DNA from 4 places in the Pseudoalteromonas sp. c7(2019) genome. Region 2 is predicted to be linked to each of the others. Evidence: predicted binding sites of a transcription regulator. Region 2 holds the regulator's gene; each other region holds the start of a gene.
What was found. Region 2 encodes sigma-54, which starts transcription at its own class of promoters, with help from an activator protein. Its sites were predicted from a motif close to GTTGGCACGNNNNTNGNNT; they were not measured.
Positions count from the first base shown of each region.

Region 1: flgJ (flagellar assembly peptidoglycan hydrolase FlgJ) is a predicted target of sigma-54. The motif match lies at 2,352-2,370, and genes of this name have one in related genera.
Region 3: GQR38_RS06100 (DUF2726 domain-containing protein) is a predicted target of sigma-54. The motif match lies at 2,483-2,501, and genes of this name have one in related genera.
Region 4: GQR38_RS17995 (EF-hand domain-containing protein) is a predicted target of sigma-54. The motif match lies at 3,664-3,682, and genes of this name have one in related genera.

Region 1 covers NZ_WTKS01000028.1:3,023-10,505, forward strand. The annotation lists gene flgK (flagellar hook-associated protein FlgK) at 1-1,297, opposite strand, end outside; gene flgJ (flagellar assembly peptidoglycan hydrolase FlgJ) at 1,299-2,315, opposite strand; gene GQR38_RS19515 (flagellar basal body P-ring protein FlgI) at 2,481-3,575, opposite strand; gene flgH (flagellar basal body L-ring protein FlgH) at 3,587-4,270, opposite strand; gene flgG (flagellar basal-body rod protein FlgG) at 4,287-5,075, opposite strand; gene GQR38_RS19530 (flagellar basal body rod protein FlgF) at 5,097-5,840, opposite strand; gene flgE (flagellar hook protein FlgE) at 5,998-7,368, opposite strand; gene GQR38_RS19540 (flagellar hook assembly protein FlgD) at 7,427-7,483, opposite strand, start outside.
Region 2 covers NZ_WTKS01000003.1:319,629-327,111, forward strand. The annotation lists gene GQR38_RS05145 (ATP-binding cassette domain-containing protein) at 1-37, opposite strand, end outside; gene GQR38_RS05150 (calcium/sodium antiporter) at 293-1,261, shown strand; gene GQR38_RS05155 (KpsF/GutQ family sugar-phosphate isomerase) at 1,265-2,236, shown strand; gene kdsC (3-deoxy-manno-octulosonate-8-phosphatase KdsC) at 2,237-2,788, shown strand; gene lptC (LPS export ABC transporter periplasmic protein LptC) at 2,785-3,339, shown strand; gene lptA (lipopolysaccharide transport periplasmic protein LptA) at 3,329-3,874, shown strand; gene lptB (LPS export ABC transporter ATP-binding protein) at 3,871-4,596, shown strand; gene GQR38_RS05180 (RNA polymerase factor sigma-54) at 4,666-6,165, shown strand; gene hpf (ribosome hibernation promoting factor) at 6,192-6,479, shown strand; gene ptsN (PTS IIA-like nitrogen regulatory protein PtsN) at 6,484-6,936, shown strand; gene rapZ (RNase adapter RapZ) at 6,955-7,483, shown strand, end outside.
Region 3 covers NZ_WTKS01000004.1:146,101-153,583, reverse strand. The annotation lists gene ampE (regulatory signaling modulator protein AmpE) at 72-1,016, opposite strand; gene mtnN (5'-methylthioadenosine/S-adenosylhomocysteine nucleosidase) at 1,017-1,724, opposite strand; gene GQR38_RS06100 (DUF2726 domain-containing protein) at 1,847-2,443, opposite strand; gene folE2 (GTP cyclohydrolase FolE2) at 2,560-3,480, opposite strand; gene arcB (aerobic respiration two-component sensor histidine kinase ArcB) at 3,713-6,031, shown strand; gene arcA (two-component system response regulator ArcA) at 6,048-6,764, opposite strand; gene GQR38_RS06080 (HAMP domain-containing sensor histidine kinase) at 7,256-7,483, opposite strand, start outside.
Region 4 covers NZ_WTKS01000020.1:6,620-14,102, reverse strand. The annotation lists gene pepQ (Xaa-Pro dipeptidase) at 1-343, shown strand, start outside; gene GQR38_RS18010 (YigZ family protein) at 432-1,046, shown strand; gene GQR38_RS18005 (TrkH family potassium uptake protein) at 1,143-2,594, shown strand; gene GQR38_RS18000 (flagellar brake protein) at 2,639-3,298, shown strand; gene GQR38_RS17995 (EF-hand domain-containing protein) at 3,763-3,975, shown strand; gene GQR38_RS17990 (calmodulin) at 4,115-4,327, shown strand; gene GQR38_RS17985 (EF-hand domain-containing protein) at 4,426-4,641, shown strand; gene trkA (Trk system potassium transporter TrkA) at 4,723-6,099, opposite strand; gene rsmB (16S rRNA (cytosine(967)-C(5))-methyltransferase RsmB) at 6,186-7,481, opposite strand; gene fmt (methionyl-tRNA formyltransferase) at 7,474-7,483, opposite strand, start outside.

The DNA.
Region 1 (7,483 bases), on a different contig from region 2:
TAATACTTGAAGCGGCATCTGAATTAAGCTTTATTTGAAACTGATCACCCTCAACACCTGCCCCAGATACATTTACTTGAAGACCAAATGATTCGCCTGAGGTAATAGTCGATGAATCAATAACACCTGTCGATATATCAGCAAGTGAAGGCTGCCCCAGCGGATCGCCTTTGTTATCTATAGGCTGAATACTTACTTCATTAGCATTGCCTGTATAGGTAATAATAAAGTCACTGGCAGGGAGTTCACTGCCCTTACCTGGCTCTACCGTTGCAGTCATACCGGCAGTACCTGTGTTAGCTTGATACGCATAAGCGCCAACGGTAGGAATATTAAAAATATTACCACCTAGCTGACCTGTTGTATCCATACCCAATTTGTTTTGTTCGTTAAATGCATCAGCTATCGCTAAGCCCATTTGACCAATTTGGTTTTGCGCAGGGACTAATATGTCATCTCTAAAAGCAAGTAAGCCGCCAATTTTTCCTTTAAGCTTACTTACATCAACTTCAAGCGGCACTGCTTTGCCACCATTAACGTCAAGCGTGAATTCTTTAAAATTAGGATCGGGGTCGCCTGTCATCGAAAATAAGTTAAATGCGCCATTTTGCATAACCACCGCTTCGCCTGTGCCCATAAAAACGAGTTTTTCGCCATTTGGACCATCAAGCGTTTCTATGTCTATTAGCTCTGATAAGTCGCGTATTGCTTTATCGCGTTCGTTATATGTAGAGCTGGCATCTGCGGCGTTATTAGTACCATTAACTGCTGCAATATTTTGATTTAGCGTGCTAATACTTTGAATTAGTGAGTTTGCTTCATCTGAAAATATTTCGAGCTGCTCGTTCACTACACTTTTTTGATCAAGCACGATGCCTGAAAGCCTATCCATTTGATCAATTAAGCTTTGCGCATCTGTCATTACTAATGAGCGAGCAACGGTAGATGACGGCTGATTTAACGCTTCTTGCACGTTATTAAATAAAGAGTTAATTCCAGTCGAAAGGTTGTTCGACTCTTCAGAAAAAATAGTATCAACTCGATTAGCCTCAGTAATAAACTGATCGAAAAACGATTTATTTGAGGTATCACGATTTAGCTGTGACTGAGCAAACTCGTTCAGTAATCGGTATGTTTCGCCTCGCCCTACTTGGTTATCAACCATAGTGGTAAACTCTGTACGCTCGCGCACATAGCCTTCGGTATTAACATTGGCGATATTTTTACTTGTCGTTTGCAATAGCTCTGAGCTTGCTCTAACCCCAGAACTGGCAATGTTTAATAAATTAAACGACATGTTACTCTACTCCTTGGCGGATCACGTTTGCCGCAATGTCTTTTAGCTGGCTGCTATTGAGCACTTTTTTTATTTTGCTGGCATAATTTGGATCGGTTGCATAACCTGCTTTTTGTAATGAATCTAAAAAGTCATTTGGTTTTGCTGTATTTTGTAATGCTTCTTTGTAGCGTGGGTTTTGCGTTAAAAAATCAACGAAGTCGTTCACGCTATCTTTAATTGAATCGTAGGCTCTAAAGCTGGCTTGTTTTTTAACGGGTGTGCCTTGCTCAAACTCAAGCGTTACTTTGCTTACTTTGTCACCTTCCCAGCTTTTATCTGACTTAATATTAAATAAGTTATTTGAGCTACCACCGTCACTTTTATTAATAATGTGCTTACCCCAACCGGTTTCAAGTGCCGCTTGTGCAACCATTACCGCAGGGTTTAAACCTATTTTTTGTGCTGCAGTTTTAGCGTGTTCCCACACTGAACTTACAAACTCTTCTGCATTTTTAAAGGTTGGGCTATCGGCTTTAGACTCTGCAGTATTAACCTTAGGCTCAGCAATATCGGCCTTAGTACTCTTAACGATAAGATCGGGTTGATTATTTTTTTGCTCATGAGGAAGCGCGGATCCGACTTGTGTATCGCTAAAAATATCGTTGGTTGTTCTAAGCACCGAGCCTGGCATAAAGTTTTTAGACTCAGGCGATAACTGCTGAACAATTAAATCGGCAAGGCCTAACGAGCCATTTGATGAAAGCTCTGTTGAAAGTTGCTGATCGTGCATTTCTTCAAAGAACTTTACACCACTTGAATTAAATGGACTGTCTTTGTCTTCAAATGCTTCGTTAGCTTTGCGCATTCCTTTGAGCAACATTTGCGTAAAAATAGCTTCAAATTGTGCGGCCGCTTTTTTGAGCGCAGCTTTAGAGGCATCAGTTGATGCATCGCCACTCGTTAAGGCTTCTTTACGAAGTGAATCTAAGTTGCCTAAATCAAAAAAGTTTTGTTTATCGAGGTGATTAGTTTCCATCGGCTTTTTGACACAAAATGAATAATGCAGTTAAAAATGCAAAAATTGAGCCACTACCGATAAAACGAGGAAGATAAAAATAATAAACTTAAGTTGCTGTAAATAAAAAGCCCTAATTTCAAAAAATAGGGCTTAAGTAATACGTTATTTATTGGCTTGGGTTATTTATATAACAACTAACTGTCCGTTAATTGCGCCGGCTTCTTTTAGTGCTTCTAAAATAGCCATTAAGTCACCAGGCGCTGCGCCTACTTCGTTAATTGCGCGAACTAAATCGTCAAGGCTTACACCTGGATTAAATACAAAGGCGCGCGAGTCGTCTTGGTTTACATCAATAATACTTTGCTGTGTGACAACTGTATCACCGTTTGCTAGCGGGTTTGGTTGTGACACGTTTTGTTGTTCTGCAATTGTTACTGTTAAGCCACCGTGAGTTATAGCCGCAGGCTGAAGCTTAACGTTTTTACCAATAACAATTGTACCGGTGCGCGAGTTAACTATAATTTTAGCGGCCATATCAGCTGGCTTAAATTCTAAGTTTTCGAGTGTCGATAAGTACGATACACGCTGGGATGCATCGCGTGGGGCTATAACACGAATAGAAACAGAATCAATTGCTTGTGCGCTATTTGGACCAACTAAGTCATTAATTGTTTTTTCTAGGCGTTTTGCCGTTGTAAAGTCTGGACGGTTTAGGTTGAAGGTAATGTAATCGCCTTGCATAAATGGGCTTTCTACAGTGCGTTCAACTGTTGCGCCATTTGGTATACGACCAACTGTAGGGGTGTTAATTACAACCTTACTACCATCAAGGCCTTGTGCGCCTAAGCCACCGACAATTAAGCTACCTTGTGCAATTGCATACACGTTACCGTCTACACCCTTTAAAAAAGTTTGTAGTAAAGTACCGCCACGTAAACTGCCTGCACTACCAATAGAAGAAACCGTAATATCTATTGTTTGTCCGGGCTTTCTAAATGCAGGTAATTCTGCATGCACAGCAACAGCGGCAACATTTTTAATTTTAGGACTTTGAGTTGAAGGTAGCGTAATACCAAAGCTGTTCAACATGCCTCTAAAACTTTGTTGTGTGTATGAGTTTTGCTCGCCAGTGCCCGGCAAGCCAACCACTAAGCCATAACCAACTAATTGGTTAGAGCGCACGCCCTCAACCATAGACACATCTTTTATGCGCTCAGCACTGGCAGTAAACTGCCAACCTAATAACACAACTAAACATAAAGCTTTAAGGCTATTCATGTTGTTACCCTCTAAAATGGAAACAGCGAACTGCTAAAGAAACGTGTAAGCCAACCAGGACTTTGCGCCTCTTGCGTTTGCCCTTTACCTGAGTATTGAATACGTGCATTAGCAATACGATTTGATTCAACCGTATTATCGGCGCTTACATCTTGAGGGCGTACTAACCCTTCTAAACGAATAAACTCTTCACCGGTATTAAGCGTTAGCCATTTTTCACCGCGTATAACTAAATTACCGTTAGGTAAAACGCGCATTACATTAACCGAAATATCGCCTACTAAGCTGTTTGATTGGTTTGATTTTGAATCGCCCGTAAATGACGAATCGCTACCAATACCAAACTGAATACTGTCGCCACCTATATTTACAGGTAGACCACCTAATCCAATAACGGGGTCTAAGCTTGCGTCGGTTTCTTTGTCTGTTTCTGTTTTAGCGGCTTTTGTTGCTTGAGTAGACTCTTGCAACTTAACCGTGATTATATCGCCAGTACGTAGCGCTTTTTTATCAGAATATAAGTCGTTTGATGTATGAGTATTAAACAATGAACCTGTGGCTACCAGCGGCTCTAAAATAGGCTCGGGGTACATAGGTGCGTAGTAAGGGTCGTCCTGCACTACTTCACTATTTTGCGTAGACATACAGCCACTTAAAAATAATGTGCCCGCTGCAAATAAAATAATATTACGCATAATTCCCCCTACTCTATTAAAGCTGTTGATTGATATAACTCATCATTTCGTCAACGGCCGAAATTACTTTTGAGTTCATTTCGTAAATACGCTGAGTTTCGATTAGGTTTACGAGCTCTTCAGTTACATTTACGTTTGAAGTTTCGAGTGAGCCTTGAATAATGCTACCTAACCCTTCAACGCCAGGGTTACCTTGTACCGGCGCACCACTTACAGCGGTTTCGGTATAAAGGTTTTGACCAATTGGCTCAAGGCCCGATGGATTAATAAAATCACTAATAGTAAGCTGACCAATTACCACGTTATCGGCTTGGCCTGCAACACGTACAGATACTTCGCCGTCTTGCGAAACCGTAATTGATTGCGCGTCATCAGGTACATTCATTTCTGGCTGAATCACATAACCTGCGCCCGATGTTACAATTCGTCCATCGCCATCGGTAGTAAACTGACCATTGCGCGAGTAAGCAATATTGCCATCTGGTTGCAGTACTTCAAAAAAACCTTCACCAGAAATCATCCAATCTAGTGAATTTTCGGTGGTCAACATGTTGCCTTGCGTAAACTCTTTTTGGTTAGCTACAACTTTAGCACCCGCACCTAACATTAAGCCCGATGGCATTTCGGTATCTTGCGATGAACGACCACCTGGTTGATTAATATTTTGATAAAGTAAATCTTCAAATATAGCGCGGCTTTTTTTATAACCTACGGTACTCGCATTCGCTAAATTATTTGAGATAACCGATATATCGGTTTGTTGAGCGTCTAGCCCAGTTTTACTGATCCACAATGCTGGATTCATAATCGTGTCCTCACTTTAAAGTTAAACTATGCGTAATAACTGATCTTGACGCTCGTCAATTTCTTCAGCTGTTTTCATTAATTTCACTTGTAATTCAAATTGGCGCTGGTGGCTTATCATGTCGACCATTTCGTGAACAGGGTTCACATTCGACATTTCAAGCGAACCACTTAAAACTTTTACATTGGCAGAGGTATCTACTGTTACATTTGCTTTTGGTCTAAATAAACCATCGTTACCTTTTTCGAGCTGTGAGCTATTTGCTTCTACTACTCTAAGCGTGTCTATTTCTTCTAAAAAGTTAGCTGGAGCGCCTTGTGGTCGAACTTGAATAGCGCCATCTTGGCTAAACCCTATTTTTTCGACTGGGACAGGTAAAATAACAGGTCCCCCTTCGCCAATAACTTGACGACCGTGGCTGGTTACGAGCATGCCTTGAGCAGTAATGTTTAACGTACCCACTTTTGTGTAAGCTTCATTACCGGAGGCATCTTGCACTGCAAGCCATGCGTTATCGCTCATTGCGATATCTAAGTCTCGCCCGGTTTGAACAATGCCACCCGATACCATGTTAGAACCCGGACGCTCTTGCATTGAAAATACACGTGTAGGCAAACCTTCGCCAAACGCTTGCATAGAACGTGCTTGCGCAAAGTCAGCTTTAAAACCCGTTGTATTTGCATTTGCCAAATTATTGGCTTTTAAAGCAAGCCCTTGTAGGCTTTGCTTAGCGCCAGAGGCCGCAATGTAGACCATTTTGTCCATAGTATCGACTCACATAAAAAATCTCTGAACTTATAAATGCAAAATAGGTGCCAGATTAAATTTGACGCAACATTGAGAGGTATTTAGAAGGGCTTACAAAGATGACTTATAAAAAAGGCTGCAAAAATGCAGCCTAATATATTTAATGAGGTTTAGCTTATCGAATCTGCAAAATACTTTGCTGAATAGTTGAGTTAACTTCAAGCGCACGTGAGTTTGCTTGGTAATTACGCTGTGCAGTAATTAAGTCTACTAGTTCATTAGTAAGGTTTGTATTTGATTGCTCAAGCGCTGATGAGTTAATTCCACCAAATGTACCCGAACCAGCTTCACCCGCTACAGGTTCACCTGAATCAATACTTTGCTTCCAGCTTGTATCACCCACTTGTGATAACCCTTGTGAATTTGGAAAACGTACCATAGCCACTTGGCCTAGGAATGTTGAGTCACCATTACTGTAAGAAGCGACAATTTTACCGTCTGTGCCAATATCAATTCCGGCTAAACGACCAACTGTTGAGCCATCTTGATCGAGTGCTTTTACTTCAAAACCACTTGAATACTGAGTTGGGATACGTCCTGCCGTGTTATTTTCATCGCGCCAGTTAAGCTCAATACCAGTACCAGGGAAAGTTGCACCATTGTCTAGTAATGTTGATAAACCAGCGCCAGAACCCGCTGGTAGTAATATTTCATCAAAAGTAGTTGTATTTGTATTTGCCACACCACCTGTTGTTGATGGCAAACCACTTGAGTTAAAACCTAGGGTAGTCAGTGGTGTATAAGGTGTCGTTGTTTGTTCTCCACCAGTTGTGCCATCAACTACTTTGCCATCAAGTGTTGCGTATACTTCCCAACTGTTATCTGTACCACCTGCTGCGGCATCATCTTCTTTAGCAAAAAAGTACTGTAAGATGTGCGGCTCACCTAGTGAATCATATACTGTTGTTGACGTAGATGAGTTATAAGTACCACTAGACGTAGGGTCAAAATCTAGACCTGATGGATCCGCCGTTGCATCTAAGTTAAACGACAAAAATACATTTTCTGTTGCGCGAGGTGAACCAGACGAATCAGGGATTTGAATTGGATCAGTTGTGCTCAAACTTACCGACGTTGTATCACCTGTAGATGAATCAACTGGGAATGCTTGTAAAAAGTTACCTTTTGCGTCAACCATAAAGTTATCTTGGTTAAGCTTAAATGCACCCGCACGTGTATATGTTAAATCTTGCGAAGATAAATCGTCGGTCATCGCAAAATAACCTTCACCAGTGATTGCTAAATCAAGTGAGTTATTTGTAAATTGCAGTGAGCCTTGGTGAAACTGCTGCGCAACCATGGTTGTTTGCACACCGTCACCATTTTTAGTCTTACCAGAGCTAAACACTGATGAAGCGTAAACATCGGCAAACTCAGCGCGTGACTCTTTAAAACCTGTGGTATTAACGTTTGCAATATTATTTGCCGTTACGTCTAAATCTTTTTGCGCGGCAGCAAGGCCGGTTAATGCAATATTGAAGCTCATAATTCACCTCTAACCTGTTAGTCTGTGGCCTGCTAGCAGGCGAAAATACTAAAATTTATTACGCGATTTCTGCTACATCTGTCAGCCTAACCGCACCTTCTTTAGTGTTAATAAT
Region 2 (7,483 bases):
TGACTTCTACTATTGATTGCGACAAGTCGCTCTCCATAAAAATGTTCACTAGTGCACCTATTTTAAAGCTTTTTTGTCAAAGATGGAAAAAACAATTCGTAAGATTTTGTAATACACCCATAAAAAGGATTATAAGACTCGCTCAAAACAGCTTAACCCCGGCTTAAATTTTTAAATTAGCTGTTTAAAAGCAGCATTGTTACGTAGTTGACCTTACTCTTTTATTTATACTTTCATCTTGGCTTTTGTTACTATTCGCGCCATCCGTATTTTGTATAACTGGCTTAACACAATGGTTACCTCGTTTGTTATTTTAATTCTTGGTTTTGCAGCTCTTGTTTGGAGTGCAGACAGGTTTGTTTATGGCGCTGCGGCTCTTGCTAAAAACTTTGGTGTACCTACACTTATTGTTGGTTTAACCGTGGTAGCTATGGGCTCTTCAGCACCCGAAATGATGGTTTCAGCCTCTGCCGCTCTGGCTAACAAAACCGACACAGCGGTTGGCAATGCTGTTGGCTCTAATATTACAAACATTTTACTTGTGTTAGGTATCACTGCTCTATTTCGCCCTCTTTCAGTTTCATCAAGTACATTAAAACGTGAAATGCCATTAGTGATGCTCGTATCTTTAGCTACTTGGTATGTGTTCTCAGATAACTACTTTTCATTTAATGAAGGTGTTGCACTTTTGGTTGGCTTTATCGTATTCATCGGTGGGTTAATTATTGTATCTATGCGTGCAAAAAACCAAGATGATCCATTTGTGTCAGAAGCCTGCGACGATGTACCAAACGATGTACCTACGAAAAAAGCGGTATTTTGGTTAGTTGTCGGCATGATACTCCTACCTGTTAGTTCTCATTTTTTAATAGGTTCGGCTGTCGATATTGCTAAATACTTCGGCTTAAGCGACTTAGTCATTGGCTTAACAATTATTGCCATCGGTACTAGTTTGCCTGAACTTGCCGCTTCGGTTGCAGGTGTACTTAAAAATGAAGATGATTTAGCACTAGGTAATATTGTTGGCTCAAACATATTTAATATTCTAGCGGTATTACCACTTGCCGGTATTATTAACCCTTCAGCCATTGACCCATCATTAGTAAGCCGAGACGTATTAATTATGATTGGCGCAACACTTGCTCTTATTATTATGTCATTGAACTTTAGAGGCACCCAACGTATCAATAGAGTAGAAGGCGGCTTATTGCTAATAGCGTTTTTGGGTTACCAAGGGTATATTTTTAGTCAAGTAGGGTAAATGATGGCAACGCTAAATTTTATTGAACAAGGCCTTCGCGTTTTAGATGTTGAACGCCAAGCACTTAGTGATATTGCACAATATGTAGATGAAAATTTTCATAACGCGTGCCAATTAATGTACGACTGCGAAGGCCGTATTATTGTCATTGGTATGGGTAAATCAGGTCATATTGGCAATAAAATAGCGGCAACCCTTGCAAGCACTGGCAGTCCAGCATTTTTTGTTCACCCTGGTGAAGCAAGCCATGGTGATTTAGGTATGATCACTAAAAATGACGTGGTTATGCTTATTTCTAATTCAGGGGAGACCAGCGAAGTTTTAAATATCATTCCGGTTTTAAAACGACTTGGTGCCAAAATGATATCGATGACTGGCAATACGCAATCAACCATGGCGACCCTTGCTAATGTACATGTGTGTATTAAAGTAGAAAAAGAAGCCTGTTCATTGGGTCTAGCTCCTACATCAAGTACCACTGCAACGCTTGCGATGGGCGATGCCATGGCAGTTGCATTATTAGAAGCTCGCGGGTTTACAGCTGATGACTTCGCGCTATCTCACCCAGGTGGTAGTTTAGGCAAGCGCTTATTACTTACTTTAAAAGATGTTATGCACAGCGGCGCAAATACACCTATTATTAGCGTTTCACAAACAGTTAAAGACGCCCTCATTGAAATGTCTGCTAAAGGTTTAGGTATGACAGCCATTGTTGATGAAAATCAGCAGCTCGTGGGATTATTTACCGATGGCGATTTGCGTCGTATTTTAGAGCAAAGAATTGATATTCATACAACACAAATAGATGTTGTTATGACTAAGTCATGTACTACGGCTACACAAGATATTTTAGCCGCTGAAGCGCTTAACATTATGGAACACAAACGTATAAATGGCTTAATCGTCGTCAATGAGAAAAACCAACCTATTGGCGCATTAAACATGCAAGACCTATTAAAAGCAGGAGTATTATAAATGCAATTTGAAGAACTCTATCAACCGCTGAGCGATGATGCAAAAGCACGCGCTAAAAAAGTAAAACTACTTATATGCGATATTGATGGTGTATTTTCTGATGGCCGTATTTATCTTGGTAATCAAGGTGAAGAGCTAAAAGCATTTAATACAAAAGATGGTTTTGGCATTAAAGCGCTTATAAACAGTGGCTTTGAAGTGGCTGTAATTACTGGTCGTCATTCACAAATAGTGCAACAACGTATGAGCAGCTTAACCGTACAGCATATTTATCAAGGCCAAGAAAATAAGCTCATTGCCTATCAAGAATTAAAAGACAAACTCAACCTTAGCGATGAACAAATTGCTTATATCGGTGATGATGGTCCTGACATGCCCGTTATGGAATTAGTCGGCTTTGCTGTTGCAGTAAATGATGCCCATCCACTTATTAAACGTTTATCACACTATGTAACGCAAATGCCTGGCGGCTTTGGTGCAGTAAGAGAGCTCACCGACTTACTTATGCTTGAAAATGGTAAAGCATTGACTACACAAGGCACTAGTTCATGAATGCAGCGCGCATAATATTAAGCGTTTTATTCATTAGCTGTATGGTTTGGCTTTGGTACCCTTATTTTACACAAACAAATATTGTGCCTCAGACTGAGCCTGAAGTTATTGCCAAGCCTGATTACATAGCCATTGAACTCAAACAAACAGCCTATGACGAACAAGGTAAAATTAGCCACAAAGTAACTGCGGCTAAAATGGAGCTATATCAACAATTAGGTTTTACGTTTTTTGAAAAACCTATTTTTACTTTATATAACGAAAAGCAAACGTGGCAAATAAATGCAGACGAAGCAACATTATACGAAGACAAACAATTAATTTTAGAAGGCAATGTGGTTGCCAAAAACTTAACCGATAACGCCATGATAGACAAAATCAATGCTGATAATATTCAGGTAGATATAAAGCTATTAACAATGCGTTCGGAGCAACCCGTTATCATCACTGGACCCAATTTAAAAATCACTGGTAAAGGCCTAGAAGCCGACTTAAAAACCGAAGTGATAAAACTAATTAACCATACGCGAACCATATATTATGACCAATAAAATATTAAAATCACTTATTATTCCTACACTTATACTAGCGTTTAATAGTAGTGCTGCAGAGCAAAACACGCAACCGACTGCAAATCAAATTTCAATAAGCGCCGATAAGCAAGAAGGTCAATTAAAAGCTAATGTCGGGATTTTTGAGAAAAACGTTGAAATTATTCACGGTAACCGCCGTATCACAGCCGACCGCTTAGAAGTACATAAACGCGATGAACTTGGTGATAATAAACAATTATTAATTGCTACAGGTAGCCCTGCGCACTTTGAAGAAAAGCAATCAGATGGCACGACTATGAGCGCCAGTGCTGACGAAGTGCGTTATGATGTATCTAAGCGTTTTTTAACGCTTGTTGGTAATGCACAAGTATCGCAAGCGGGACAAAAAATAAATGCTAAAAGCATTACCTACGATATAGAGCAGCAGCTAATCAGTGCCGAAAAAGATGAAAACTCAACTGACCGCGTTCACACAATTTTAGTACCAATCGAGACTAAAAAAAGTAAAAAAAGCGACAAAGGTCAACCATGAGCACATTAAAAGCAGAGCTATTAGCAAAGAGCTATAAAGGCCGTGAAGTTGTAAAAAACGTCGGCCTTGAAGTCAAAGCTGGCAGTATTGTTGGCTTACTTGGCCCTAACGGCGCAGGTAAAACCACCACGTTTTATATGATAGTAGGACTTGTACCTAGCGACAAAGGTAAAATATCGATAGACGATAACGATATTACTCTTTTACCTATGCATAGTCGTGCTAGATTAGGCATTGGCTACTTACCGCAAGAGTCTTCAATATTCAGAAAGCTGACTGTTTATCAAAACTTAATGGCCATTTTAGAAACGCGCAAAGAGTTAAATAAACAAGCTAGAGAAGACACTCTCGATAAATTATTAGATGAATTTAGCATACAACACATTCGTGATAGCCAAGGTATGGCATTGTCGGGTGGCGAACGTCGTCGTGTTGAAATAGCACGTGCGCTGGCAGCAGATCCTAAATTTATATTACTGGATGAACCATTTGCAGGTGTTGACCCGATTTCGGTATTAGATATAAAGAAAATAATAGAACATCTTAAAAATCGTGGGATTGGTGTATTAATTACCGATCATAACGTAAGAGAAACCCTTGATGTTTGTGAAAAAGCCTACATTGTTTCTCATGGGGAGCTGATTGCATCAGGTACTCCAGAACACGTATTAAATGATAAAACAGTACGCGATGTTTACTTAGGCGAGCAATTTAGGCTGTAACATTTACGCCATGTCTTTAAGCATCTGCTAGTATTAATTATAACAACATAAAAGGATTGTTAGAGATACATGAGGCAATCACTACAGCTGCGCATGGGCCAGCAACTTACAATGACTCCACAGCTGCAACAAGCTATTCGTTTGTTGCAACTCAGTACATTGGATCTCCAGCAAGAAATACAAGAAGCTCTCGACAGCAACCCGCTATTAGAGGTTGAAGAAGCAGACTATTCAGAAGACGCTGCAGGTAAAAACGAGCAAAAAGCAGATACAGATGACATAACTGTTAGCGCATCTGCCGATGATGCTCCAAGCGAATACGAACAAGATAGTGGTGAAGCACTTGCAAAAGACACGCTAAGTGACGACATGGCTATGGATGTTAGTTGGGATGAGTACATGAGTGCCGCTCCAGCAGCATCATCGGGTCCGATGCCTGAAGACGAATCAATATACCAAGGCGCCTCTACTGAAACGCTCCATGAGTATCTAATGTGGCAGTTACAACTAACGCCATTTAGCCCTACAGACGAAGCTATTGCTATTGCTATTGTAGAAGCCGTCGATGATTCAGGTATTTTAACACTAAGCTGCGAAGAGATTTTAGAAAGCTTTAATCAAGAAAACGAAGATGATAACGAAGTCGAACTTGATGAAATTGAAGCTGTATTAAAACGCATCCAACTGTTTGATCCAGTAGGCATTGCTGCACGTAGCTTACAAGAGTGTTTGTGTATTCAGCTTAACCAGTTTGATAAAGAAACACCTTACATTAATGAAACAAAAATGATTTTAACCGAGCATATTGATTTATTAGCTGCTCGTGACTATCGTACATTAATGAAGAAAACTAAGCTCAAAGAAGAAGAGCTTAAAGAAGTAATGACATTAATACATACTCTTAGCCCTAAACCTGCAGATACTATTGTAAGAGAAGAATCTGAGTATGTTATTCCTGATGTGTCAGTTAAAAAAATTAAAGGCCGCTGGGTTGTTGAGTTAAACCCAGATAGCATGCCTAAAATTCGTGTTAATAGCCAATACGCTGCAATGTCTCGCACTGTAAAATCCAGTGGTGACAGCCAGTTTATTCGCTCGCATTTACAAGAAGCTAAATGGTTTATTAAAAGCTTAGAAAGTAGAAACGACACGCTATTAAAAGTAACAAATTGTATTGTTAAGCAACAACAAGGCTTTTTTGAACACGGTCCTGAAGCCATGAAACCAATGGTTTTAAATGATGTTGCTGAAATGGTAGAAATGCACGAATCAACAATTTCGCGCGTAACAACCCAAAAGTATATGCACACACCCCGTGGTATATTTGAGCTTAAATACTTTTTCTCAAGCCATGTAAGCACCGAAAACGGTGGTGAATGTTCATCTACAGCAATCCGTGCGCTTATCCGAAAATTAATCGCAGCAGAAAACTCAGCAAAACCATTGAGTGATAGCAAAATAGCGGATATATTGGCTGAGCAAGGAATTAAAGTAGCGAGACGTACAATCGCAAAATACCGCGAATCTCTGGCTATTCCACCGTCAAATCAGCGTAAAAGTTTGATTTAAGACGCAAAAAAAAGAGGGTAATGCTTATGCAACTAAACTTAACTGGTCGTCACGTAGAATTAACCGATTCACTAAGAGACTATATTAATACCAAATTTGCGAAGCTAGAAAGACACTCTGATCATATTAATAATGTTCATGTCATTCTCGATGTAGAAAAATTAAATCAAAAAGCAGAAGCCACCATACACGTAAGCGGTGCTGAGCTATTTGCCTCTACAGAACATCAAGATATGTATGCCGCCATTGACTCGTTGATCGACAAGCTCGATCGACAAGTAATTAAACACAAAGAGAAGCTTGCTCGACACTAATATGATGAAATTAAGCTCACTTATATGCCAGGACTGCAGCAAAGCTGCGGTCCTTTTTAATAGCAAAAAAAGAATTTTAGAGTTCATTAGCGAACTTGCCCACGACAAACTTCCGTATTTACCGCAACAAGATATTCTTAATGCTTTAATGAGCAGAGAAAAATTGGGTAGTACAGGTATAGGGCGTGGCATTGCCATTCCTCATGGAAGAATGAGCGGTGCAGAAGAGCCTTTGGCTTTAGTACTCGTTAGCGAAACTCCAATAAATTTTGATGCGATCGATAATCGCCCTGTTGATATTTTCGTCGCACTCATCGTACCAGATGGCGATAACCAGCAGCACTTAAAGACTCTAGCAACCATTGCTGATAAACTAAACAACAAAGATTTTTGTAAACAGTTACGCAGTGCAAAATCAGATACTGAGCTTTACCAAGTTATTGTCAATCAATCATAGTTTTATAAAGGGTGTTAAATGGAGTTAATTATCATAAGCGGCCGTTCTGGTTCTGGAAAGTCGGTTGCTTTACGCGTTGTAGAAGATTTAGGTTATTATTGCGTAGATAATATTCCAGTTAACTTGCTTCCTTCATTAGTTCGCAGTGTGTCTGATAGCTACGATAAAATTGCTGTTAGCATTGATGTGCGTAACATCCCTAAACAACAAGATGAATTTAACGATATTCTTGAATACTTGCCTGGCTTTGCAAAACCTACGTTATTTTATTTAGATAGCGACGATCAAACATTGATCAAACGTTTTTCTGAAACTCGTAGATTACACCCACTATCAATTGACTCGTTGCCTCTTGATTTAGCCATCAAAAAAGAAAAAGAATTACTTGATGTATTAATCACCCGCGCCGACTTTATGATAGACACGACTGATTTGAGTGTTCATCAACTTGCTGAATCTATTCGTGAAAAGATTTTAGGTAAAAAAGATAAGCAACTGATTGTCACGTTTGAATCGTTTGGTTTTAAATACGGTATACCAAAAGAAG
Region 3 (7,483 bases), on a different contig from region 2:
GCCTAGGCTGGTTTTTTAGTGCTCGTATTTTGGGGTCTGTAAATAGTTACGAGGTAGTCACTAAATAGTCACTAAATCACTTTTAATATTTCAATACTTACAATTACTAACAACCAAAATACACGCGCCTGATTTAATCTATTAATTATTACAGGTATATCCTCGGGTGTAGGTAGTCTATCAGTACCTATACGCATTTTATTAAAGCGAGTACCCAAATAAACTGCAGGCCCGCCCAGCTGCACACCAAGTGATGCAGAGCATGTGCTTAGTAGCCAACCTGTATTTGTTTGGTAAAAATGTCTGCCATAATGCTTTATGTAGTGCATGCTTTGTTTGCTCGCTCTACTTGCTGCAATAGTTAAAGCGAGTAAGCGCATTGGAATATACTCAATAATAAACAAGAGAGTTTTAAGCGGTTTTAAAAAGTAGCTATTTGGGGATATATCACTACGCCAGGCTTGTTGTATTAAAGTAAGCAATCGATAGGCGAGGGCAGCAATAGGGCCAAAGGCTAAAAATATAAATATAACTACGAAATAGTATCGAGCAGTGCGCAGTATTAAGCTTTCAATTAATGCTTTAATAATACCAGGAGATGAAAGCCTATTAACTTCACGGGCAAGCAGTGGTTTTAGTAATTCGCGTGCTGTCGATTTTTGATTTTGTTTAGTTAGCTTTGCAATGCGAAGTGCTTTTTTATCAATACTCTTACTTTCTAAGCATAAGTATAAAATAAGACCTGCGAGTAATTCAGGGTAAAAAGCAAACTCGAGTAGTAACACTACAATAATGAGAATGACACTTAAAATGAGCGTGCTTGCGAGTATAGCTGCCAAGTATTGATAGCTTTTAGGTTCTTTGCTTTTGTATATGCGCTTGCCAATAGCACTAAAAACAGCATTTAACGCTGTATTAGGATGATACCAGCTAATAAGGGGAAGAAAGCGCTCAGCAAGGAGCGCTAGTATGAAGGCAATAAAGTCCAAGTGGTTTTGAACAATATTGCTAAGCATTTACAGAGACACTGCAGTTAGCTTTTCTAAAAGTGCGACAACCATTTTAGATGAGTTGATTGATGCTGTTTCTAGGTATTCTTCAAATGATTGTGGTGACTCTTTACCTGCTATATCAGACATTGAGCGAATTACAACAAATGGTGTGTTAAGCGTAAAACACGTTTGTGCAATTGAAGCGCCTTCCATTTCAACGGCAAGCATTGTAGGAAAATCACTGCGTGCTTTATCAATACGCACAGGGTCACACATAAATGTGTCACCAGTACAAATTAAGCCAACAAGTGTTTTAACATCACTGATTTGTTCGATTGTTTGCTGTGCTGCTTCAACTAATTTAGGGTGAGCTGTAAAGCCTGCTGGCATTTGTGGTACTTGGCCAATTTCGTAGCCAAAAGCAGTAACATCTACATCGTGATGACGTACTTCTGACGAAATTACTACGTCGCCAACACTTAGAGAAGGATCGAATCCACCGGCAGAGCCTGTGTTAATTACGCAATCAGGTTTGAAGTTGTCAATTAGTAAGGTAGTTGCAATTGTTGATGCTACTTTACCAATACCAGATTGTACAAGTGTTACTGTGTTACCAGCCAATTCACCAGTATAAAAAGTGAAACCTGCTTTAGTTAAAATTTGTGGGTTTTGCATCGCTTCACGTAAAATTTTAACTTCTGGCTCCATTGCGCCAATAATACCAACATTCATAATGTTTAATTCCTGAGTTTGAATCACTTGATTATACGTGAAGTTAGCAATAAAAAACAAAAAAGCGAGCTTGTTTATGAGCTCGCTTTAAATACTTTTTAGGAGAGTATTTAATTTGGTTTTTAAATTTCAGCTAAAGCAGTTGTTTGTGCTTTGGCTTGAGAAGGTGAAAGTACCGCTGGCTTATGTGAGCGATTACGAACAGGGCGCTGCGTTTGTGTTGCTGCAGGCTTACCAAGTTTAAACATAATTGCATCGCGTACTTCAGAAGGACGGTAGCCCGATTTAACTTTCATACGAATATGTGGAATGCCCGCAGACTCTAGTGCACCGTTTACAAACCAGTCGCGTTGAGCTTTGTGGCCATCTTTATTGGCATTGTTAACTAGGTCAACGGCCGCAACAATAGTTAGTTTTTCTTTATCGATTAATACAAAGTCGAGTTGCTTATTTTTAGCTTTAGCTAAAGCAGCACGTTTAGATTTAATAGAAAGACCTTGCTTACAGTCAATAACGTCAATTAGCTTAACGCGACTAACAATTTTATATTGATCGCCTACAGCACGCTCGAGAAGATTTAGAAAAGCGCCTTCAACCTGCGTAAAAACAGTTTGCTTGCGGGTAAAAGGATACGGGTTTCCGCCATCGTCATTAAATTTTGACGCAACAACAGAAGCCCCGACAACTAATACTAGAATTAATAATAAAGCGAATTCCATACGGTAACTCCATAACAACAAATTGACACTGCTCAAATAAAGCAATTTACGTGCCTAAAAAGTATGAGTTATAAAATAATTACCAACTGTTTATAAAAGCTAAAACTATGTAGCTATTAAGCTTTGTATCCACCTTCAATACCTTTAACCGCAATAGCTACAGCATCGTGTGCATGGAGTGATTCATAATGGTTTATTTGCAGCCAGTAATCGCTGTAATTATCTGTTTCTAATAAAGCTTTAATTTTACGCGCTGCATCTTCACAAAACATAAGATTTTGACCATTTAAACGGGCAAATTCTTGCTCGTCTTCGCGTTTTACTGCCGCTTGTACAGGCGTTTTAAGTTCAGCTTCGAGGGTGTTTATTAGAGTCACTACGTCAAATTCTTGAATATTGCTATCAAGCTTTACTTTTACGTTGGCAATAGAGCGCTGCGAGTGAGGTGTAGCCACTATGCCTTGTGTAGTGCCTAGCCATTCGTGCACATCTTTTTGGCTTAAGGTTTCTTGGTTAAACTTTTCGTTAAACGCGTTTTGTATAAGCTGGCGTGCAAGTGCTGCAGAGCAAGGGCATGTTGAAGAATAGGTAACATCTACGGTTAGCTCGTAGCTAATAATGTTATTTTCAATTGTACTGGTAAGTACAACTGGGTAGCTTTTCCAGCCTGCTTTACCACTTAATAGTGATTTACGGCGTAGCGGTAATTCAAATTTAAATTCAATTTGTGCTTTATCGCTCAGCCCTTCGTGGCTAGTTATAAAGGTATCGAGTGCTTGCGCTATTGTTTGCGGATTGACTTGCTGCTCAGTTGAAAGCAGGTCAAGTGCTAAAAATAGACGTGACATATGAATGCCTTTGGCATCTTCTTTATGCAAATTTACAAATGCACGAGCTTTGGCATTTACTGTAACTGGAGATAAGTCTCGTGACTCAAAAATAAATGGCAGTTCGATTTCGCCCATGCCAACCCAGTCTAATTTACCTGTTTGTAAAGCGGGTGCAGTGTCTGCTATATCTGGCATATTGGTTTGCATGTGCGCTACTCGTATTTTGGAGATAATAAAGCGGGGCATTTTACACTAAATAATTTATTGCTGAAATGATGAGTTTAAGAGATGAGCAAAATCAAACATGAAAAATTCTGTTTTTATCGCACAACATGGGTAGTGGTAGGAGAAAAATGCTAAAATCTGGGAAAATGGTATGTTTATACATGCGCATTGCCTTCTTTATATTTAAGCACACAGCTAAGAGATAAAATTACGTATGACCGATTATTCTTTGAGCCCTTGGGCTCGGGTACTTTCCAGCTCAATAACGCGATTTGGTGAATTTAAAACCGCAGCTATTTGTTACACTTTATTTTTAACTGTATCTCTTATTTTATCGAGCATGTTTTATTATGTTGCGATAGGCGAATTACACCTTGTTGATATTTTGGCTGTGGTATTTTTTACTGCTGTGGTTTCTCCTTTAATTATAAGTGTATTACTTAATTCAATTCGTCAATTAGATGCCTCGTATGCTTATTTAGATAGCGCAACCAAGCAGGAAAAGCTCTTAAACCAAACCTTAAAAGACAACATTAGTCGTTTAAATATTGAAATTGATGAGCGTAAAATGGCATTTCATGCCAAGCATCGCGCTATTGAAGAGCTGCGCCGAGAAATTGCTGAGCGTAAAAAAACACAACAAGAACTTGCCCAACAAAGTATGTTGCAACGCTCAATCGTTGATTCATCTCCCGATCTATTTTATTACCGCGATAACAACGGTGTATTTGCCGGCTGTAATAAAATGTTTGAAGAGGTAATGGGAAAATCAAGTAGTGAGTTAATAGGAAAAACGGTTGAGCAGATATTCCCGAGTCATTTTTTAGCTGAAGTTTTGGCAACCGATAAAGAAGTAGAGCAAAGCCATAAAGCGCTGACTATAGATGTAGGTTATGAAGTAAATGGTGAAACACGTTGGTTTGAGCTGCGTAAATTACCTTTTATAAATGATGACGGTGACTACATTGGTTTACTGGGTTTTGGTCGTGATATCACTAGCCGTAAAGAAGCAGCACAAGCACTCGAAACTGCCTATAAAGACAAAGGTAAGTTTATTGCTACGCTGAGCCATGAACTACGTACTCCTTTAAATGGCATTGTTGGTTTAACGCGTATGTTATTAGACACAGAGCTTAATAAGCAGCAGCGTAGTTGGGGCAATACTATTTTTTCGAGTGCTGAAACACTCGGTAATATTTTTAACGATATTATAGATTTAGATAAAATAGATAGAGATCAGCTCGATATAGCAACCAATTCTATTAATGTGTCAGACTTTATAAACGATGTAGTTAATTTTGCAGGCTTAATAGCAGAGCAAAAAGAGCTTGAGTTTGATATTAAGCGCAATGGCATACTTGATGTTTACGCGCAGCTCGACCCGACTCGATTACGCCAAGTTGTTTGGAACTTAATTAACAACGCCGTTAAGTTTACTCAGCAAGGCAAAGTAACACTCGAATGCAGCAGAGAAAATCGCGTAGAAGGCCCATGGTTAGTTATTAAGGTACTAGATACCGGTCAAGGTATTCCACCAGAGCAACTTGCCCATATATTTGATATGTATTACAAAGCGCCGGATTTAAAAGGCACTAACGCGATAGGCTCCGGTATTGGTTTAGCTGTAACTAAGGCACTTGTAAGTGCAATGAAAGGGATAATTACGGTAAATAGTACTGAAGGCGAAGGAAGTTGTTTTACAGTGCAAATACCGCTTAGTTTATGTGTTGCACCAACAGAGCAAAGTTATGTTGGCCGTGGTTTGTATATTCTGCTAGTAGAAGATGTGCCTCTGAACGCCGAAATTGCTACAAACCTATTAGAGCAACGCGGGCATGAAGTGTTATGGGCTGAAACCGGTGAAGATGCGCTCTCGTTTGTCGAAACCGAAGATGACTTAGATTTAGTACTACTCGATATGCAATTGCCAGATATAAACGGTGACGTGGTTGCTAAGCAAATACGCTCAGATAGCCACTTCGATAAATTACCTATTGTTGCTTTAACTGCCAATGTACGCAGTGCTGAAAAAGAGCTTGAAGGTATATCAATACAAGGTGCGTTGGCTAAACCAATTAACACAGTTAAGCTTGATAAAATGCTGGCTGACTTATTTGGCATTAAGCAAAGTGAATGCACAGAGCCACAGCTAAAAGTAAGTGAAGAAGCGCTAGAGGGCATTGATGCACACTTATTAGATATTGAAACAATAGAAGACTTTGTAAATTCGATGGGCTTAGTTGTATTTAGACGCAGTAGTCAGTTATTTGAAAAGCTAAGTCCACAATATCAGCAAGAATTACTTACCTCATTAAATACCGGCGATAGAGAAGAGTATGAATCAGTAGCGCATAAACTTAAAGGTGCGGCTGGATCGGTAGGTTTAAATGATGTGCAGCTTCATGCCAAAATAATGGAGCATGGTGCGATTGATGAATCTGATGAAATGTTAAAGCAGTGGTTAGATGTTTTAGCAGATAAAATAAATGAAGGACAAAAAGCCCTTCATTTATTTTTACAGCAATTAGAGTAAAACTAATTAGCTCTAATTAAGCGTCAATTTTACCAATGAAACGGTAACCTTCACCATGGATGGTGCTGATTAACTCTGACGTTGAGTTATCACTTTCAAAATGCTTACGAATGCGACGAATAGTAACATCAACAGTACGGTCATTTGCGCGAAGCTCACGGCCTGTCATGTGCTTGATTAATTGCTCACGACTAAAAATACGACCTGGAGAATCAAGCATTAAACGAAGTGCTCTGTACTCACCTTTTGGTAAACGTTTAGCATCGCCATTTGGAGAAGTAAGACAGCGGCTATTTTCATCAAGTTCCCAACCGTTAAACGTAATAACACCATTTGTTTCTAGTGCTGACTCTTCACCGCCTAAAGCAGTACGAGTAATAAGGTTGCGAGCTCTAATAGTTAATTCACGCGGGTTGAATGGCTTAGTAACGTAGTCATCTGCGCCAATTTCAAGACCTAAAATACGGTCAACATCGTTGTCACGACCCGTTAGGAATATAAGACCTACTTTACGCTTTTGGCGTAATTCACGGGCTAAAATAAGACCGTTTTTACCAGGAAGGTTGATATCCATAACTACAAGATTAACGTCATCGTTATTTGTAAGCTTGTCATGCATATCATCGCCATCAATGGCTTCAATAACTTTGTACCCTTCAGCTTCAAATAAACTAACTAGGTTCAGTCGAGTTACGTCTTCATCTTCTACGATTAGAATGACTGGCGTTTGCATTATTAATTAACCTTTTGGAATATTTTATTTATAAAAAAACCGGTGACGAATTTATAACCGATTACTAGAGATTATAGGATTATACCCATTTGTTAACAAGGAAAAAACAAATTGGATAAAAATAAAACAGTAGGGTGTCCAAAGTCTACTAAAAAGGGCAGTGCAAAAACTACTGTTTAATTGATATATACGTGGATGTAGCTATTTGAATCATAAAGTCGAAGCCATTTTCCTTTAATAATTGATACATCATTCAATCAAACAAGGTACTTAAAATAATCAGACTAATTCAAAGCAAAACTATATCACTTTCTAACCTTTCATCAATGTATGTGATACAGCAAAGATAAAAAAGTTCATAAATCGCTTGGTAATATTTATTTAATGCAATTAAATAATGTTACGCGCTTATCACATGCCTCATTAATGAGGTCATTAAATGCTAATTCAAGGATAAATTTTAAATATATGCACTTTTTAGTGATCTTTATTTAAGGAATAGTAATTATAAAGCGAGCACCGTGTTTTTCTTCAAGATCAAACATAACTCTTCCGCCAAGTGCTTGTGTTACTAGGTTGTAGACCAAGTGCATGCCTAAGCCGCTTGCGCCTTGTCCGCGCTTTGAAGTTACAAACGGGTCAAAAATTCTATTTTTAATGTTTTTATCAACACCTTGACCATTGTCAGAATAAACTATTGTTAATTTTTTCCCTACTAA
Region 4 (7,483 bases), on a different contig from region 2:
TACTTTCTTCCCGCATGGACTAGGGCATCACCTAGGTTTACAAGTGCATGATATGGGTGGTTTTATGAGTGACGAAAAGGGCACACATCAGCCATCGCCTGAAGGGCATCCGTTCTTGCGTTGTACTCGCCTGATTGAAAAAAACCAAGTGTTTACCATTGAACCAGGTTTATATTTTATTGATTCACTGCTTGGTGATTTAGCGCAAACCGATAATAAGCAATTTATTAATTGGGAAAAGGTTGAGTCATTTAAACCATTTGGCGGTATTCGTATTGAAGATAACATTATTGTTCACGAAGATAGCTTAGAGAATATGACACGAGATTTAGCGCTCGATTAATTCTAGTTAACACTAATTAGTTTATACACGTTAAAATACGTACATTATTTAAAGGGGCCTTTTGGCCCCCTTTTTACAAGTTTAAAATATGTCTGAATATAAATATCCCGCTGCTGACGTTTTTCATCAAGAAGAAATTAAAAAAAGTACGTTTATAGTTCACATTGCACATACCCCCGATTTAAATTCAGCTAAAGCATTTATTAAAAGCATTGAAGAAAAGTATAGCGATGCGCGTCATAACTGCTGGGCACATGTGGCAGGCAACCCCGGTGGCAGCCATGTTTATGGTTTTTCGGACGATGGTGAACCAAATGGCACTGCAGGAAAACCTATGTTAAATGTGCTGGTGGGTTCAGGCCTTGGCGAAATCACAGCTGTTGTTACACGTTACTTTGGCGGCATAAAATTAGGCACGGGCGGGTTAGTACGTGCTTATGGTGGCTCATTAAATAATGCATTAGTAAAATTGCAAACGGTACTTAAAGTTCCCAGTGTTGAAATTACTGGGAGTAGTGAGTACAGCATGCAAGGTGCGATTGAGCAGTTATTAAAAACAAAGTATCAAGTGCTTAATATTGATAAGCAATTTACTGCTAATATTGAATGGGTGATTACAATAGATAGCCGCGAAGCTCAGCAAGCAATCAAAGATATTTTTGATTTAAGTCACGGCGCAGTTGAGTTAACTATTAAAGAGTAATAACCTACACAAATTGCATGTAATGCATACTGACCCTATTTAATTTGGTTGATACTACTCAGCCTGAATTTACTAATAATAAAAGCGACAAGCTAAATGCAATTTCGTACCATCATAAAAATTCTTGGCCAACTTGTTGCGCTGTTTAGTATTACCATGGTGCCTCCGGCACTGGTGTCTTTAATATATAAAGACGGTGGTGGTGTTCCTTTTGTTTTAGCATTTATCTTTAGTGTTGTTATTGGCATGATGGCTTATTACCCAAACCGCCATGAAAACGGTGACTTAAAAGCACGTGAAGGCTTTTTAATTGTTGTTTTGTTTTGGCTGGTACTTGGGGCGTTTGCGTCCTTGCCGCTTATATTTTTACAAGAACCTAATTTATCGCTCGCCGATGCGGTGTTTGAAGCATTCTCTGGCTTAACAACCACCGGCGCTACAGTACTTACCGGTATTGAGTACTTACCCAAGTCGGTGTTGTTTTATCGCCAGCAACTCCAGTGGTTTGGCGGTATGGGTATAATCGTACTCGCTGTCGCTATACTCCCCATGCTAGGTGTTGGTGGTATGCAGTTATATCGCGCTGAAATACCTGGGCCTGTAAAAGATTCCAAAATGACCCCGCGAATTGCCGATACAGCAAAGCACCTTTGGTATATTTATGTGTCACTGACTATTGCTTGTATGCTGGCTTATTGGGCAGCCGGGATGGAGTGGTTTGATGCGATATGTCATGCATTCTCAACGGTCGCGATAGGTGGTTTTTCTACTTACGATGCTTCCATGGGGCACTTTGACAGCCCTGTAATTAACTTTATTTGTGTGTTCTTTTTAATTATTGCCGCTGTTAACTTCTCCCTGCACTACGCTGCAGTAGCCAGTCGTAACATACAAGTTTATATTCGAGACCCTGAGTTTAAGGTGTTTTTGTGTATTCAATTAGCGCTGGTGGTTATTTGTTTTACCGTACTTTCCTCTAACGAAATATTTGCTAATGGCGATGAAACCCTCGATCAGGCGTTATTTCAGGCTGTTTCTATGAGTACAACAGCAGGCTTTGCTACTGATAACTTTTCAACATGGCCTTTGTTTTTACCTATTTTACTTATATTTTCGAGCTTTATTGGTGGCTGTGCGGGTTCTACTGGTGGTGGTATGAAAGTAGTGCGCGTGTTCTTACTGTACTTGCAGGGTGTGCGTGAGCTTAATCGTTTGGTGCACCCACGGGCTATATATTCAATCAAGCTGGGTCGAAAGGCGTTGCCAGACAAAGTAGTAGAAGCTGTGTGGGGGTTTTTCTCTGCGTATGCATTAGTGTTTATTATTATTATGCTAGCGCTTATGGGCACGGGTATGGATAACATAACTGCGTTCTCAGCCACTGCGGCTTGTTTAAATAACTTAGGTCCAGGTCTGGGGGATGTAGCATCGCATTATGGCGCTATAACCGATGGTGCTAAATGGTTGCTTACCATTGCAATGGTGTTTGGTCGTTTAGAAATATTTACTTTATTAGTGTTATTTACGCCTACATTTTGGCGTGGATAAACGAGCGGCTTAAGTTTTAAATTACGAACTATTGGGAAAGGGATATGCCAACAAATTTAGAAAAGCTAAAGCATATAAGTGTAGGCAGCTTAGTCGACCTAGAAATATTAACACCTACAAGCAGTAAGCGTGTTAAAACTGAATTAGTTGGTTTACTCGATAAACAGTTTATTATTTTAAATTATCCCAATGCAAAGCGTTTACCTGTGGCGAGTGACTATTTACGTGATGGCGTAATGGTTGTTGTAAGAGCGCTTATTGAAGGTAGTGGTGGGCAAGTTATTGCGTTTCGCCAGCAAATTATGTCGGTAGCCTCTCATCCCGCTAAACTCGTGTTTATAAACTTTCCAAAGCAAGTGCAGTTATTTGCGCTACGCTCACAAACACGCATACCTACCTTATTACCTGCAAAGCTAAAGCTAAGTGACGATAGGGTACTTGAAGGCCTTATTAAAGACATTTCACTCACTGGTGTAATGTTTGATATTAGAGGCGATCAGCAAGTTGAAAGTATTAAAGATATGCAATGCACTGTCGTACTTAATAGCAGTGATAAAGATTTTGAAGGTGAAATTTGCAGTGTTAAAGAGCATGCCGCCGGTGTGTACTGTGGAATTAAGTTACTAGCAAGCGAGGATGAAATGAAAGCCTTTATGAAAGAGCATTTTATAGACCCTTCTGCGCTTGAGCCTACCGTTGAATAAGTAGCTTTTCGCTTATTTGCAACAAAAAGGCATTTTACGTCAGTATTTATAAAATGTTTTTTTTCTCTTTCATAATTAAAATTATTATTTAAATAAAACAACTGATTACGTATTATTTTTTACAGCTTATTTTTGTTATTAAAGCTACCTCGTTAAAATTTATCTCAATTATTCTTTTAAATCCCTCCTTTTAAAACCATACATTTAAAAATGTATCTTTTTATATAAACATAACTATATGTTTTTAAAGGTTTTAATGTAGACCATTTAAAACGTGTTGCTAAAGGGCAACAATAACTATTCTAAAAATGCCTTCTTGTTGTACGTTTTATATTTAACTCATTGAAAATTAATAGCTTTTAAATGTTGGCATCTAAGTTGTAATAGTCTAAGTGTACTGAACGAAATCGTGATTCAAAGTGAAATACTTAATCGCACACACATAAATTTGAAGGATACATATTATGAAAAGCATTAATAAAACTTTAGCACTTATCGCTATTGCATCTTCTTCAGCCGCTTTTGCTGCAACAGATTTTGACACACTGGATGTAGACGGCAGTGGCACAATTAGCCAAGCAGAAGCATCAGTAGATGCAAAGCTAATGAGCATGTTTTCTGAGCTTGATACTGACCAAAATGGTGAGTTATCAAAAGAAGAATTTTCAGAAGCTTAATTAAAAAGTATTTATCCTGAGTTGCCAAAGACACCTAAGTAGGCAAGGGAGCTTACGAAAGAGGATAACAAGGAAGTGAAAAATTACGTTTTAAGTTAAACGAAGCAATTTTTTTGATAGAACATTGAAGGATTAAGTTATGAAACATTTAAATAAAGCATTAGCACTTATAGTACTAGCATCTTCTTCCGCTGCATTTGCAGCATCAGATTTTGACAGTCTTGATATCGATGGTAGCGGCACAATTAGCCCAAGCGAAGCGGCAGTCGATACTGATTTAATGGCTGAATTTATTGAGCTAGATACCGACGGTAGCGGCGAGCTTTCTAAAGAAGAATTCGCTAATTACTAATTACTAATTACTAATTACTAATTAATCTTTTCAGATTAAACATTTTTCACAGTCAGGGATCTTTGAAAAGGACTTCCCATATTACTAGGAATATTATTATGAAAACATTAAATACAACACTTGCAGTTATCGTTTTAGCATCTTCATCAGCAGCATATGCAGCAGTAGATTTTGCCTCTTTTGATGCAGACGGTAACGGTGCTATTACAATGGAAGAAGCAAAGGTTAACCCTCAGCTTGTAAAGATTTTTGATGATTTGGATACTGATGGTAATGGTGAAATCTCTAAAGAAGAGTTTTCAAAAGTACAGTAATCAATATTTAAGCATACTCCATTAAAGCCGCCTTAGTCAGCGGCTTTTTTGTGTATTAAATTAACTAATTAGAGTAACTAGTTAAAGGAATATAGCACTTACTTGGAATAGTTTTTCTACAACGGTAATGTGTTTTTTGTCGATTAAAAACATGATGACATGATCGCCCGACATAATAATTGTATCATCGTGAGCTATCAGCACATCGTCATTACGTACTATTGCCCCAATGGTTGTACCTGCAGGAAGTTTTATGTCGGCAATCGCACGACCAACCACTTTAGATGTGTTTTCATCACCATGAGCAACCGCTTCAATGGCTTCTGCTGCGCCTTTACGCAGTGAATACACGTTAACAATATCACCACGGCGTACGTGCGTTAATAACGCTGATATAGTTGCTTGTTGTGGCGATATGGCAATGTCTATTTCGCCGCCTTGTACCAAATCAACGTAAGCTCCACGTTGAATAAGTACCATGGTTTTTTGTGCGCCCATACGTTTTGCAAGCATGGCCGACATAATGTTTGCTTCATCGTCGTTGGTTACAGCAATAAATACATCGACTTGTTCAATATGTTCTTCTGAGAGCAGTTCTTGATCAGATGCGTCACCACAAAAAACGACCGTGTTATCGAGCATTTCTGAGAGTTGCTCGGCACGTTCTTTACTGCGTTCAATTAGTTTAACGGTGTGGTTTTTTTCAAGTGAGCGGGCAAGGCCTGCCCCAATGTTACCGCCACCAGCTATCATAATTTTTTTGTACGAACGCTCAAGTTTTTGTAGCTCGTTCATTACTGCGCGTATATGTTTTGTAGCGGCAATAAAGAATACTTCGTCATCGGCTTCAATAACGGTGGTACCCAGTGGTTTGATTGCTTTACCTTGACGATAAATAGCGGCAACACGAGTTTCTACATTAGGAATATGTTCTTTAAGTGCAGATAACGCATAACCTACTAATAAACCCCCATAGTAAGCTTTTACGGCTACTAACGAGAGCATGCCATCAGCAAACTGCAATACTTGCAGAGCACCAGGGTAGTCAATTAGACGGCGAATATACTTAGTGACCAGTGCTTCGGGAGCAATGTAATGATCGATTGGTAAATCATCGTTTTGAAATAGTTTTTCGCGGTATTTTAAATATTGCTCTGAGCGAATGCGGGCAATTTTAGTGGGCGTTTTAAAAATACTGTACGCCACTTGGCATGCAACCATGTTCACTTCATCTGAACTGGTTACCGCTATAATCATATCGGCATCTTCAGCGCCTGCACGGCGTAATACATCAGGGTGCGCGCTGTGGCCCATAACCCCTTGTAAGTCGTACTTATCTTGAAGTTCACGTAATCGGTTACCGTCTATATCAACAACGGTAATTTCGTTTTGTTCGCCAACTAAGTTTTCAGCAAGCGTAGCACCAACTTGCCCGGCACCGAGTATAATTATTTTCATTATTTACCCGTGGTATTGATCATAATTTAATTAAAAAAATAGCCATTTAATGTTTCATAAATGGCTAACTATTTAGTGTACGGCTATTAGGCTTTTTTAACTAGCTTAGCGTAATAAAATCCATCACTTTCACCGGGCAGTAACTGCAAACCTGGAGTTGTTACGGTATCATTTTCGTGTAGAGGTATATGTTCTACATCATCGTTATTAGCTAAAAACTTAGCAACTTGCTGTTGGTTTTCTTGTGGAAGAACCGAACACGTAGCATATACCAATGTGCCACCTGGTTTTAACAGTGGCCAAATGCTATCAAGAATATCGTTTTGTAACTTAGATAAGTCTTCGATATCTGATGCGCGACGTAACCATTTTATATCAGGGTGACGGCGAATTACGCCAGTGGCTGAACAAGGCACATCAAGCAAAATACGATCAAATAATTTTTCGTCCCACCAAGTATGTGGTTGTGATGCGTCGCCACATTGTAGGTCTGCACCTAAGCCAATACGAGTTAAGTTTTGCTTAACGCGTTCAAGGCGAGTTGAGTCGCTATCAAGTGCAAGTACATCAGCATCAGCAAGCTCTAATATATGACACGTTTTTCCGCCAGGTGCTGCACAGGCATCTAAAATATAGTCATCTGCTTTAGGTTCTAAAAAGCGGGCTGCCAACTGTGCTGCAGCATCTTGTACTGAACATGCACCTGTATCAAACTCAGGCAACGAAAATACATCACGTGGTTTGGCAAGCTTAATCCCATCAATAAAGTCAGGGTTTAAGGTGTGTTCAATATCGTTAGCGCTAAGCATTTCGCTGTATTCTTGCGTGCTAAATTGTGCTTGGTTTACACGAAGCCACATTGGCGCTTGTTGCTGGTTTTCTTCAAGTAGTGCTTCCCAGCTATCTGGGTAGGCTGTTTGCACCTGTTTAATAAACCAATTTGGATGGTTGTATAAACATACCGGAATAAGCTTCGCTTTTTCTTCAAGCTCTGCTTGTTGGCGCTGAAAACTACGTAAAATGGCGTTTATCAGCCCTTTTAATCCTAAAGCGCGCAGTTGAGCCAGTGCGTTTACAGTTTCTGAAATTGCAGCATGTGGTGGTACGCGCATATGCTGCAGTTGATAAATACCTACGTATAATAAAAACTGAAATATTCTACGTTTACCTTTTAATGGCTGCTCTACTAAGTGTTGGCAGTAATTTTCAAGGCTCGGTAAGTAGCGTAAAACGCCATAACAAATTTGCTGTAGCAACGCTTTATCTTTAGGCGGCAAGCCTTGGCTTGCAAATGGAAGTTCTTGATTAAGCGATGCGCCTTTATCAACTACGTTATATAAAGTTTCAGCGGCCAGCGCTCGTACGTTTGGAACATTACTCATTG